One region of the Leptolyngbya sp. FACHB-671 genome, then DNA from elsewhere that is predicted to be linked to it. Evidence: predicted binding sites of a transcription regulator. Region 1 holds the regulator's gene; each other region holds the start of a gene.

Region 1 (3,333 bases):
GATGGATTGACAGAAACGGACGCTACAATTTCTCCATCTAAAAATACAACCTGATTGGGGGTGGCAGCCGCAAACACCTGAATACAGGATTCCCCAGCTACGACACACGGTTCTCCCACGACATAGTTGCCTGCCGAAAGAATCCGCACAACGTATTCCTGTCCATCCCGAATTTGACTGACTAAACGCTCAACCTCAGCATTTGTAATATCGATGACTTGCTGATCTAAGTTATCTGCATCAGGTAAGATTTCTTGGACTGCGACTCGATTAGCCTCTAGCAATAGTTGATAAATTACCTGAGGCGCGACAGCCGGATCAACAATGCGAAAGGCACGAGATACAAGAGCTTGATTCCGCAGGAGAGCAACGTTGCCCTGGCGTAAGCCTTGAAACTCTCGCTCAAGAGATTGCACCTCTCGAACGAGGAATGTTCTTTGGGCTTCGAGTTGACGCAGCAGTTCTTCCCGTTCGGCAATCGCCTGATCCCGCAGCGCTAATTCTTCTTCTCGCTGTCGAATTAACTGCTGCCGCCCAACCTGAAGCTCCCGAATTTCTGACCGGAGGCTATTTGCCTGCTGTGTGACCCGACCCAGTTGAACACGGGCCTGCTCAAAACTAGAACGGATCTGACCCAGTTGGCGCTGAGTTTGGTTAAGTTGGTTTTGAGCCTGGTTAAGTTGAGCAGCGGTTCCGGCTTGACGAGCGACCGCCGCTTCCAAATCCCGATTAATCTGTCGCAGTCGCCTCCGGGCAGCCATTTGTTGCTCAATTGCCTGATCTCGTTGAGTCTCAATTTGCTGCTTTTCCTCGCTCACCTCTTCCAGGTCTTGGCGGGCAGTAGTTAAGTTCTCTTGAATTTCTTCATAGTCGAAAATACCGCGACGAAGCTGCTCACTCAAGGCAAACAGGAGCGCAAAAGTAGAAGCAGAAATAACGCTACCTGTGAGAACGGTAACAATCGTTGCAGTCTGTCGGGGGCGCAGGTTAAACAGGGTCAGCCGAGCTTTACCCACCCGCATCCCAAGGCGATCGCCCACCGTGGCGATCACCCCCCCCAGTACTAAAATTGCTGCAATCAGGACTAACTGAGCGGTCATCGCTGGTTAGAAACAGTCCAGATACAGCCTACTGCATTCTGAACGAGGTGAACGAGTCGATGCGTTGACTTAAGTAAATTGCTGGCTAAGGGCAACAGGATTATGAACGGTAATTTTCTTTTTGTGGATAGATATCATCTTATCTTGCCGCAGGTCACCTAGCAGACGAGTTACTGTCACGCGGGTAGAACCAATTGCCTCGGCGATCGCCTGATGCGACAACTTCAGGTCAATCGTGATCCCATCCGGGCTGGGCATGCCAAAGTCGCGGCAAAGAATCAGCAGGAAACTCACCAGCCGAGAACCCATATCTCGGTGTGCCAGCGTTTCGATCATCATCTCGGTTTGCAGAATCCGAGATGAAAGTCCCTGGAGCATCAGCATCGACAGCTCAGGGTTATCTTTCAGCGCCTTCTCAACCTGCTCAATTGGAACCGAAAGCAAATCAACAGGTGTAAAAGCAACGGCGTGGTAAAACCGATCAGAGCGATGTCCCGTGATTAGAGACAATACGCCAAACACGCTGTTTTCTCGCAGCAGAGCAACCGTAATTTCCTCTCCAGCCTCGTAGACTCTGGACAGCTTCACGGCTCCTTTGAGCAAAAAATAGACGCGCTCAGCGGGATCACCCGGAAAGAAAATAGTCTTACTTCGATCAAACGACTCCACCACAGGCGGAAAAGCCCCGCCACTCAGCTGCCGAAATACATTCGCTAGCGGTGGTCTATCTTGCGTCACTACCATACCCTCGCCCTACCCACTGTCGTATAGACTGAATCAGGTCATGCATAGATCCCCTGCTTCCTGTGAGAGATCTCTGACTTTAGAACACTAAAACTTAACTGCGAGACTGTTTTTTGTACACGACGATACAAAATCTGCCAACCTGTATCGAAAGTCCCTCAGTAAATCCACATAACTTTGCGTCGGTAGCGCTGAACTTGTTCAAAATTAAGCCAGGTTTGAGCTTTGATGAAGGGACTCGAAAGGCTTGTGTTATCTGCGATACAAGGCGATCGCCCTAAAGTGAAACGACCACACCAAAACGAATCCTCTATCCTTAGATCCTAGTTTTCCAGTATTCTCCTAGTTGCGCCTAAATAAAGATTTTTCACAGATTCTCATGCTGAACTTGACTGGCAAAAACGCTCTCGTCACAGGCATCGCCAACAACCGCTCGATCGCCTGGGGAATCGCCCAACAGCTTCATCAAGCTGGAGCCAACCTGGGCGTGACCTTTCTGCCCGACGAAAAGGGACGGTATGAAAAGAAAGTGGCAGAACTGGTAGAGCCGCTCCAACCCAGCTTGTTCTTGCCTTGCGACGTGCAGAACGATGAGCAGATCGAGTCGACCTTTAAAACCGTTGGGGAGAAATGGGGCAAGCTCGACATTTTGATTCACTGCCTCGCCTTTGCCAACAAAGATGACCTGACCGGCGGCTTCAGCAAAACTAGCCGCGATGGATTCAACCTGGCGATGGACGTTAGCGCCTACTCACTGGTGCAGCTTAGCCGCGCCGCTAGCCCCCTTATGACCGAAGGCGGCAGCATCATCACGTTGACCTATCTGGGCGGTGTTCGCGTCATTCCCAACTACAACGTTATGGGAATCGCCAAAGCAGCTCTGGAAATGAATGTCCGCTATCTCGCCGCAGAACTCGGACCCCAAAACATTCGCGTAAATGCCATCTCTGCTGGCCCAATCCGCACCCTGGCTTCTTCAGCCGTTGGTGGAATTCTAGACATGATTCACCACGTTGAAGAAATTGCCCCCCTACGCCGCACCGTCACCCAAACCGAAGTCGGCAATACGGCTGCTTTCCTCGCAAGCGACCTCTCCAGCGGCATTACGGGTCAGGTTCTCTACGTTGATTCTGGCTACGCCATCATGGGAATGTAGGCTAACAAAGTTTGTTAGACCTTGAATTTCTTGTATTGGGTGGAGCTTCAGACTGAAAAGAATCTGAAGATTAAAAGAACTTGCGTAATCTCCACTAAACGTTCAAAGTTAGTTGCGCTTAGTCTTGGAGTGTTGTTGGCAGGTGCCAGCAAAAACACGATGAGGCATAGAGCATTATGGGGCAGTTATTCGATCGTGTTAGCCGAGTAGTTCGAGCTAATCGGAACTCCAATGAAGGGGATTGCAAGAAAATTTACCTGAACGAGGGAACTACCCTAACTGCTGGAGGAGCAGTTACAGGTGCTTCTATTGGCAAGGTTGGAATATTAGCAG
Region 2 (3,333 bases), on a different contig from region 1:
CACCCCGCGATAGTGTCGCTCAAAGATATGCGCCTGGTCTGCGAGGGGAATGCCGCCCCCCGTGTCGGCAACAATCACAGATTGCCTGCCCTGACGCGAGGTGGCCCAAACGTAAACCTTGCCCCCTGAAGGGGTATATTTCAGCGCATTGTCGATCAGGTTATTCAACACCTCCCGCAGGGCTTTCGGGTCAGTTTGCACGGGGGGTAGGTTGGGCGGAATGACAGAACGTAACTCTAGCTGGCGGTCTTGGGCGATCGCCTCTGCCGCATCCAACAGCGGTTCCAAAACCTCACTCAGCAAATGCGGCGCTAGAGTTAGCGTAGTTCCAGTCAAGAAATTTGTTCCGGGCAGCAAAGGAACGGGCTTAGGGTCAGTCACGATATCATCCGCTGCTTGAGAATCATCGATTTGAGCTTGCCAGCTTGCAGGTGGTGCAGAGTCTACAGGCGGCAGCAGGTTTGCCTCACCCATATCAATGGCAGCATCAAATTGCTGCAACAACTCCTGGAGGCGATCGCTCTCGCGCACGATGCTAGTTGCCACACTGCGGTTTGCATCATTTGAAGCCAATCGACGCAGCAGCAGTTTGCCGAAGGTTCGGAGCGCTGTCAACGGATTGCGGAACTGGTGCAGCAAATCATCAAACACATCATGCTGCTGGGCTTGCAAGAGGCGCTGCTGGCGCAAATCCTGGTCGAGCCACTGCGATCGCTGATCGAGTACACAGGCGATCGCCAAAGTTCGAGCGACCTTTTCAATTTGAGCTTGCTCACTCACCGTCCAATCTGCCTCAGGTCGGGCAGTCACGAGCAAACCCATCACGACCCCTTCATGGATCAGCGGCAAAACAATCTGCTGCGGGTAAGACAGTTTTTCGGATGGACCACCCCCAGAAGTGTGACGATGAGAATGAGTACTCTGGTCAAATCTGCCCGTATCGGACGAGTTAATTTGCTTTAGAGTAGCTGAAGCTTCGGGCAATAGCAGCCGCAGGCTTGGACTGGTTCCAATCCGGGCTGACCAAAATGCAGGCATTTGCTCTTCTCGCCAAGTTTCTGCCTCTGGGTAGGTCACAATGGGAATCAGCTGAGCGTTTGCATCACCATCGGTTAACTCTTCTGTCAGATAAACTGCACTGAATGATGCGCCTAATCCCTGTGTCAGCAGCGCAATCTGGGCGCGGCACAGAGCAACAAATTCAGAGCTGGCAGGCATCAACATGCAGTCACACAGGTAGTCACAGGGCAATCATAGAGCAATCACACAACAGCCACGCAGCAGCCGGATAACCCATCACCTTGACAGCGTACAGTGGAAACAGGAGGGCTGCGAAGCAGTTCCCCCTTGGGTAATCGCTCTTATCACTCAATACAAAAATTATAAATTCCCCTTCTCAATTCCCACCCGATCCCGCTAATCTTAGCTCAGATCAACAGCGGGGATCATTACAGTACAAGGCTATAAGCATAACGCGAGAAACTTTTGTAGACATCTTAAGACTTTGTATCGAAAATTTAAGGGGAGTTGAAATCTTAAACTCAAGCCGATATACTTTCGACGGTTTTCGTATTTTGTAACTACGATTACACCTGTCAGTTAAGAGAGGAGGTAAGGGGGTTGGCAAGGAGACGCAAGCGTAAGAGTCGTCGTCGTCAAGAGGGGCGCAGAATCCTAGAGCTGGTGCCTCAGTACAGTATCGAAAGCGGCGAAGAGAAACCCGTCACGGCAGCTCGAAAGTTTATTCAAGCTGAAGGCATTTTGCCCCCAGCTTTGCTGCTCGTGAAGCGAAACGAACACACCACAGATCGGTACTTTTGGGCAGAGAAAGGGCTGTTTGGCGCTCAGTATGTTGAAGAAAATCATTTTCTGTTCCCTAGCTTAAGGGTGCCAGAAGATGACGAAGCTGAAATGCTACCGTTAGCTGCTGCTAGTCGCTAGTTTGCTTAGGCGCAATTGTTCCTGATGAGGTTGGTCTACCCTACACAAGCTTCTGTGAAACGCTGACCAAAATTCTCTAAGGGCGATCGCGAAAAGTGTAACGGTTCAGTGTTCAAGCTTCAGCACAGTCATAGCAAAAGACAGTCGTAGCAAAAGAACTCATCTTTATGCTGGCTGACTTAATTTCTTCAAGATTGTGAATTCACTAAACCCGGATTTCCTGAGTGAAAGCATCGCAAAGTTGTGTCTCCACTCAAGTTCTCCGGGTTTTATAGATTCACTTCCCCTACATATCGCTGTAGCCATAAGCAAAAAAGCGGGATCAATTGATCCCGCTTTTTTCTTAGCTTCGATAATTTAGAGTCAACTCAGAGATGCTTAAGCAACATTCACCTTCACAACTTTGTTCTTTTCCGCCTCAACTTTGGGCAAATTCAACGTGAGAATACCGTCTTTGTATTCGGCTTCTACTTTGTCGTTTTGCACTCTAGCAGGCAAGGGAACAACGCGACGGAACTTGCCGTAACGGAACTCAGAACGAGTCACACCTTTTTCTTCAGTGCGAGTTTCAGATCTGCGTTCGCCGCTAATAGAAACTGCTTCGGCAGTCACTTGAACATCCAAATCTTTTGCTTCTAGACCTGGAATTTCAACTTTTAGGTGAACTGCCTCAGGTGTTTCCTGAATTTCTGCGGCAGGAATGAATGAAACTCTTCCAGTCTCTCCATTTGCGGCGGGAGCAAGGGTGTCAAACAGGTGATTCATTTCCCGCTGCAAGCCTTCAATTTCTCTGAATGGTGCCCAATGAACCAGTGCCATAGTTGTTGTCTCCAATCTCAATTTCTTTTAGAAGTTCAAGAGTTTTTATCTCTTGGCTTCATCTGTTATTACTTTATCTAAAGCAATCAATAGAATGAGTTCGGTTTCCATGCCCAAGAAAAATCGCAATTTCCACACCTTCAAAAGCCTTGGTTCGGTTCTCACGCATAAAAAATCCTATTAACCGTAATGCACACTATTTGATTTGAGCGTGCTCAGAATCATTTGATTGGCTTAAGCCCCTTATTCCGTATTCCTTGACATAGAAATGGTGTAAGTTTCCAACGTAATGTTGTGTAAACGATTTGCGGATTAACTAATGAAGTAGTAGACAATATTCCTACATATATTTGTTGGCGTTGAGTGCTCGGCTATGCAAATTTTCCATCGTCCCCCCACTACTGAGGTAGAAACGCAAACGCGAATTCTACAGGCAGCGCAACGGTTATTTGCCCGTCGGGGCTACGATGGCACGACCACCCGCGATTTGGCACAGGCAGCCGGAGTTGCAGAGGGTACTTTGTTTCGCCATTTTGAGAACAAAAAAGCGATTTTGATTGAGGTTGCGACGCA
Region 3 (3,333 bases), on a different contig from region 1:
TTGAGTTAGTCCGCCATCTCCATAATCGGAACAGACTACCGCCTGAGCATCCTTTGCCTGCTGTTGAATGTATTCTGCTAGCTGAAGTTGCAGGCTGAGATCGGGCAAGCTATCTGATTTGCGATCGATTCGCACGATCTGCTGGGTTACGGATTGGCGAGCATGACCAGAGATGCGAGTTTTGGTCACGGTGGGTCGATCCCGATCGACCAAAATTCCTTGCGTATCAATTCCTGCTGCTTCAAAAATTTGCCTTAGCGCATTTCCCTGGTCATCCTTCCCGACCAGCCCAACAGCCTTGACTTGCGCTCCTAGCTTCGCCAAATTGTAAACTGCGTTGGCTCCCCCACCCGGCACCTGCCGCGTCGTCTCATGCCGCAGGATCAGCACGGGAGCTTCCCGCGAAACTCGCTCAACTTGTCCTGTTAGAAACTCATCCAGGGTGAGATCGCCGACTACCAGGACTTGCGATCGCCCAAAATTCTCTAAAAGTTGCCAAAGCCGATCAGCCGCAGATCGGAGTTGAACAGTAAAGTCAGCTTCTAGGGTCATAGGCGGTTGTTAGAAATTGAGGGTTGGAGATTGGGGGTTAGCCTTCTTGGAGAAACGAGATAAATCGCGTCTTGTGGACTGATAGCGATCGTTCCATAATCTACAGGCGAATTAGGGGCGACGCATCCCCCCTAATTCCTAACCCCCAACCCCTAATCCCTAATTTCCTTGGGTTAGTGGTGCAAATAGCTCCTTAGGAATCACTCCGTGAATTCCTTTGACGATATCGACAACCTGAGAAACCTCAAAGTCGATTGCTGCACTGCCAAAGAGAAGCGCGTCTGGCTTAGTCAAGCCATATTCCTCATTGGTGATTCGTAGATACTCACGCACCGACTTTTTCATTGCCTCATCCAAGTCTTGGTCAAGACCAACTGCAATCCAGGCATCTTCGGTTTCACCGACTGGCGCTTCTAGCGTCATACCTTTATGAACAATGAGCTCAAAGGTAGGCGTGAGAGAGCATTCGATCGCTGTCAGCGCAACCTCTCCATTACCCTGAGCACAATGAGGATCGCCAGAATAAAATAGCGCTCCGGGCACTTGAACGGGTAAATAAAGGCTGCTGCCTACTCCTAAAAGCTTAATATCTACGTTGCCGCCGTATAAACCAGGCGGAACTGAATTGACTGCATCTTCAGGATCAGCCGGAACAACGCCCATCAGTCCCATGAATGGCTTCAGCGGAATGTTTAAGTTAGGCAGTCCATTCGTTGGCTTAAAGATGCCGATGTCATTCTCGCGGTCAATGGGAATGACTTTGGTGTAGATCGGTTCACCATTCTCAGGATATTCCCCTGGGAGAGAACCTCTGCCATGACGGTTAGAAATCACACCGTAGGGTACGCGGTAATCAATGTTGAGGGTCTTGATTTCCAGTACGTCTCCCGGTTCTGCCCCTTCTACATAGATGGGACCAGTGATCACGTGTGGGCCAGGGCCAGTTTTCTCGACCTCTGCCTTGATCTGCAACTGGTCAGGCAAAATATCTGATTCAGCAATACCACTACCTGTGAGAAATTCGATGGTGTCTCCCTGGTCAGCCAAAATGCCTTCGTGAGAAACAGTTTGCATAACCAAGCGATCGCCCGACTGCACTCGCAAAATCGGCTCACTGTCTGGCTTAAACAGTTCTCCCCAAATCACGTTTTCAGGAGTAGACAAGACCTCATAGGTCTGACCAGTTGCCGTTGCTGGAGAAGGAAACACGCCCCCTACAATTGCCCACAGAGAGAGAGCGATCGCCGCAGTCACACCTGCGGTCAATCTCAACCTGCGAAACCGGCGACTGCGTCCTCTAATTGTTTCAGTGACCAAGCTGATGCCTGAACGAATCTGATCTACAGGTCGCTCTAGCCGAAAACCTTGCTTTTTTCTCACCTTTATCTCCTAGTTCGCTCCTACACCCGTGCTTAAGGAGTTTCCTCAGGGCTAGAACCTACGTGATCAAGACGCAAAACCGGACAAAGGGAACAGTAGATGCTTTAGATTTCTTAGTTTTACGTATGAATACGCAAGGCCGAGCTTGGAAGCTCCTTAAATTCCGGTAGATGGCATTAGTGAACAGGTTTTCAGGAATGAATTTTGTAGCATATGCTACAAAATTCATTCCTGGTTATGCCAAAAGTAGTACTCTAATTCTGACTCTCACTCTAAAATGTATCCTTTAACACAACGCCTACCTACGACACAAGGGAGTCTAAATTTTACGAGATCCAAGAACTGCTTACTGATAGCGCTGGGTCGGTTGTGCGTATGCGAATTTTGCTTGTTGAAGATGATGCCAGGTTAGGCGAAGCGCTCTCCGAGGCGCTGACTGACCAACGCTATGTTGTAGATGTTGCTAAGGATGGGGAAAAAGGTTGGCAGCAGGTGACAACCTTGCCCTATGACCTGATTTTGCTGGACGTAACGTTGCCCAAGCTGGATGGCATGAGCCTCTGCCAACGTCTGCGAACTCAAGGCTATCACCAACCGCTGATGATGATCACCGCCCGTGACACTAGCGCTGACAAAATTGCTGGACTGGATGCGGGAGCCGACGACTATGTGGTAAAACCGTTTGACCTGCCAGAACTGTTGGCTCGAATTCGTGCCCTCCTGCGTCGCGGCAGTTCTGGTTCCTCTCCAGGAATGCAGTGGGGCAGTTTGCAGCTAAACCCCAGTACCTATGAGGTGCAGTATGGCGATCGCCCCCTCCGGCTCACCCCCAAAGAGTTCTCCATTTTAGAATTGCTCATCCGCAACGGTCGCCGCGTTCTCAGTCGGGCCGCGGTGATTGAGCACATCTGGTCTTTGCAGGAGCCACCCGAAGAAGACACGGTCAAGGCACATATCAAAAGTTTGCGCCAAAAGCTAAGAGTCTCTGGCGCGCCTGAAGACCTGATTGAGACGGTGCATGGCTTGGGATATCGGCTAAAGCAGATTTAGTCGATATCTATTCCTAAAAGTCCAGATGTCCGCTCAGGCGTTTCTCTAAAAGCGTGTATCGCTGCTGGTCTTTGACCTGCCGGACGGCAAGGGCGATCGCCTTTTGTGGTCCCACCAGAATTGCCAGTTTTTTAGCACGAGTCAGTCCGGTGTAAATCAGGTTGCGGCTCAGCATCAAGTAGTGCTGCATATAGAGCGGCAGAATCACCACCGGATACTCACTTCCCTGGCTTTTGTGAATGGTGACTGACCAGGCTAAAGTAATTTCGTTCAAGTCGGCGTAGTCATAACTCACGATCCTTTCTGCGAATTGCACGCTCACTTCTTGTTCTTCTGGATCGATCGCCGTAA
Region 4 (3,333 bases), on a different contig from region 1:
ACACCACTGGAATCTTCCTTTTCAGGTACAGAGACGACCGCGTCAGAGCTGATGTCCGCCTCCACGAGCGTGTTTAATCCTTCCGACACGACCGTTCAAATTTCAATGCTATCTCTAGAGTCAGAGACGGCTCCCTGCCAGATTCAATCGGATGAACTGAATGGAAATGGGCTTGAGAACCCTGAGCCATCATCCACTCCACTCCAGGCTTCACAGAAGGAGGAACGGTCGTTCGGCTATAAGCGGCGATTGGCAAAGCTTGGCTTTGGGTTAGGACTGGCTGGGCTCGCCACCGCAGGTACAACGTTTGTCGCGATGCAGACGGATGCTTTTTTGCAGCCTGTTAGCCCTCCGATTGAAACGGTTGGTTCTCATGCGGGCGCTCCCGCTATGCCGATGATTCGCTCACTTGCGGCTCCAAACCTGCCTGCACCAGAAGAATGGGCAGCAAAAATGCAAAGCCGTGCCGATCGCTTGCTACAGAGTGGGCAGTTTCAACAAGCGCTAGAGGCATACAACGGACTACTTGCCCTTGAGCCAGCGAATGCTAAGGCGTACTGGGGACGTTGTCACAGCCTTACCTATTTGCAGCAACCTGCCGAAGCTGCTGTCGCCTGTGACGATGCCTTGGCGATCAACCCCAATTATGCTGAAGCGTACTGGAGTAAAGGACGAGCTTACCGAGAGCAGGGACGATCGCTCCAGTCGCTCAGGCTATTTGAACGGGCAACCCAACTAAAGCCAGACCTAGTTGGGGCGTGGGTTGATATGGGCATCACGTTACAAAGCTTTGGACGATCGGTGGAGGCAATTTCGGCGCTAGACCGAGCGATCGCCGTTGACCGCAATTCTGTAGAAGCTTGGGCTACTAGAGGGGAAGCGCTGTGGAACTTGGGTCGCTTTGACCAGGCGATCGCATCTCTCGATAAAGCTTTACAAATTCAGCCCGATCATCCACAAGCTGGCCCTTTACGTCAGCAAGCACGAGAACGATTGGGTTATTAATAGCCGTTAGTAATTAGTAGTAGTAATTAGTAGAAAGTAGTTACCTGTCTTTTTAGGCAGGTTGTTGGAGGCGATCGCTCTTAATCCACTCCGACACCCCTTCAATATTGCCTGTACTTACCAACAGAACTCTGCTTTTCGTTACTAACTATACAAGAATAAGTGAGTCAAGCTCTTAACCTGCAATCAACAGCCGAATTAGATTGCAGACAAGCGCAACGAAATGGATCTCGGATCAAGCATTTGTCTCAATCTCAGCAGATATTTGGACTCTTAACTCAGGTTAGTTAAGAGACTGTTGGACTTGACCCACTTTTCAGGAGACAACTATGCCTTCAGTTGAAATTCCCGCGCATCAAGCAGGTGACTTTTTTGTTGATTACGAAGAGAAAGTATTTCCCGATGTGCAGGCAGAACCGGGCGAAAAAGCTCTCGTAACATTCCACACTGTTGCATTTGAAGGATCGATTGGTCTGGTCAATCTACTGCAATCGCTGCGTCTGCTGCGTAAAGGGTTTGAGACTTCAATTTTGCTGTATGGGCCCGGAGTCACCCTGGGCGTTCAGCGAGGCTTCCCAAAAATTGGAGATGAAGCATTTCCTGGACACCAAAACTTCAACAATCAGCTCAGCAAGTTTATGGCTGAAGGGGGAAAGGTTTATGCGTGCCGCTTTGCCCTGCAAGCGCTGTATGGTCATGGTGAACCCTCTCTGATCGCCGGAATTCGTCCGATCAGCCCCCTGGATGTGTTGGACTTGGTGCTGATGCACCGCAAGGAGGGAGCTTTTATTTTAGACACCTGGACGCTGTAGGGAAGAGTTCTTGGTCATCGGTCATGAGTTATTCATCACTTGTCATTGCTTGTTTATCATTTGTGACTTGCCATTCTTCATTGGCTTCTACACTTGCAAATAACTAATGACAAGTGACCGATGACCCGACTTAACATCACTCACTATCTCCCCCGTTAAGGAAAATCTATGGATTACTCACGAACTGTTAGGGCGGCTGCGGTGCAGATTAGTCCGGTGCTGTTTAGCCGTGAGGGAACGGTTGAGAAAGTGTTAGAGGCGATCGCCCAAGCTGCTAAAGCAGGGGCAAATCTGGTTGTATTTCCAGAAACTTTTGTTCCCTACTATCCCTATTTCTCATTCATTCAACCCCCCGTGTTGATGGGTAAGGAACACATGCGGCTTTATGAGGAAGCTGTAGAGGTGCCGGGAGCCGTGACAGAGGCAGTGAGTCAGGCGGCTCGGACCGCCAACATCGTTGTAGTTTTAGGGGTAAATGAGCGGGAGAATGGTTCCATCTACAACGCTCAACTCATCTTTGATGCAGATGGAACACTTGTGTTGAAGCGGCGTAAAATTACGCCAACTTATCATGAGCGGATGGTATGGGGGCAAGGAGATGGGTCGGGGCTAAAAGTGGTGAATACTGCGGTGGGAATGGTTGGAGCTCTTGCCTGCTGGGAACATTACAATCCGCTTGCCCGCTATGCTTTGATGGCCCAACATGAACAAATTCACTGTGCTCAGTTTCCTGGCTCAATGGTTGGACAAATCTTTGCTGACCAGATGGAAGTCACCATTCGCCATCATGCTTTAGAGTCGGGCTGTTTTGTGGTGAATGCAACAGGTTGGCTCACACCTGAGCAGATTGCCCAAATCACGCCAGACGAAAAGATGCAGCGGGTGTTAACAGGTGGCTGCCACACTGCGATCATTAGTCCAGAAGGAACTCACCTTTGCCCCCCTGTGACAGAAGGGGAGGGGATGGCGATCGCCGATCTAGACTTCTCTCTTATCACTAAGCGTAAACGAATGATGGATTCGGTCGGTCACTATGCCCGTCCTGACTTACTTCAGCTTCGTCTCAATATCGATGCAAGACCGTTTATGAGCGCAGAGATGCACCATCAGGCAATCCCTGCTGAACAATTGCTGAATGGAGAAGCAGCTAACGAGCATGAACAAACAAAACTTGATTACAGAGTTACAGTCTCACGGTTTGCGATGGATTGACCCAGCCGTTGGTGCATCAGGGCGTAAGGGTGGTGCAGGGCCTTCAGACCATAAAGCAATAACTATTGATGACACGACGGTGATGGTACCCATTTTCACCGATGGAGCGGCTGAATCGCCCTATGCGATTGAAGTTGGGGATGCTCAAGTGCTGCCAATGCTGAAGCTAGACGGGGAGGCGATCGCCCCCATCTCATTTCCTACACAACCAAAGTTTTACAGTCTCACTACTGCTGACGGCATTCCTTATTGGAAGATTGCTTTGCTCCATTCTCATAATGTGCTGGCAACCACCGTACTGCAA

The links. The regulator NtcA, encoded in region 1, controls nitrogen genes in cyanobacteria. The targets are predictions, from matches to a motif close to TTTGTANNNNNNNNTACAAA.
Region 2: the regulator NtcA is predicted to act here: its motif matches at 1,574-1,593, upstream of H6F93_RS15305 (DUF3155 domain-containing protein).
Region 3: the regulator NtcA is predicted to act here: its motif matches at 2,136-2,155, upstream of H6F93_RS05930 (acetamidase/formamidase family protein).
Region 4: the regulator NtcA is predicted to act here: its motif matches at 1,143-1,162, upstream of H6F93_RS04595 (MSMEG_0572/Sll0783 family nitrogen starvation response protein).

Annotation. Positions count from the first base shown of each region.
Region 1 is NZ_JACJOV010000056.1:83,668-87,000, reverse strand. It holds gene H6F93_RS05675 (DUF3084 family protein) at 1-1,100, opposite strand, end outside; gene ntcA (global nitrogen regulator NtcA) at 1,170-1,844, opposite strand; gene fabI (enoyl-ACP reductase FabI) at 2,224-3,000, shown strand; gene H6F93_RS33860 (PspA/IM30 family protein) at 3,177-3,333, shown strand, end outside.
Region 2 is NZ_JACJOV010000113.1:40,589-43,921, forward strand. It holds gene H6F93_RS15300 (GAF domain-containing sensor histidine kinase) at 1-1,218, opposite strand, end outside; gene H6F93_RS15305 (DUF3155 domain-containing protein) at 1,621-1,941, shown strand; gene H6F93_RS15310 (Hsp20/alpha crystallin family protein) at 2,320-2,760, opposite strand; gene H6F93_RS15315 (TetR/AcrR family transcriptional regulator) at 3,134-3,333, shown strand, end outside.
Region 3 is NZ_JACJOV010000058.1:4,051-7,383, forward strand. It holds gene H6F93_RS05925 (bifunctional heptose 7-phosphate kinase/heptose 1-phosphate adenyltransferase) at 1-552, opposite strand, end outside; gene H6F93_RS05930 (acetamidase/formamidase family protein) at 712-1,932, opposite strand; gene H6F93_RS05935 (response regulator transcription factor) at 2,308-2,982, shown strand; gene recD2 (SF1B family DNA helicase RecD2) at 2,996-3,333, opposite strand, start outside.
Region 4 is NZ_JACJOV010000051.1:86,589-89,921, forward strand. It holds gene H6F93_RS04590 (serine/threonine-protein kinase) at 1-1,005, shown strand, start outside; gene H6F93_RS04595 (MSMEG_0572/Sll0783 family nitrogen starvation response protein) at 1,335-1,817, shown strand; gene H6F93_RS04600 (Nit6803 family nitrilase) at 1,986-3,029, shown strand; gene H6F93_RS04605 (MSMEG_0568 family radical SAM protein) at 2,974-3,333, shown strand, end outside.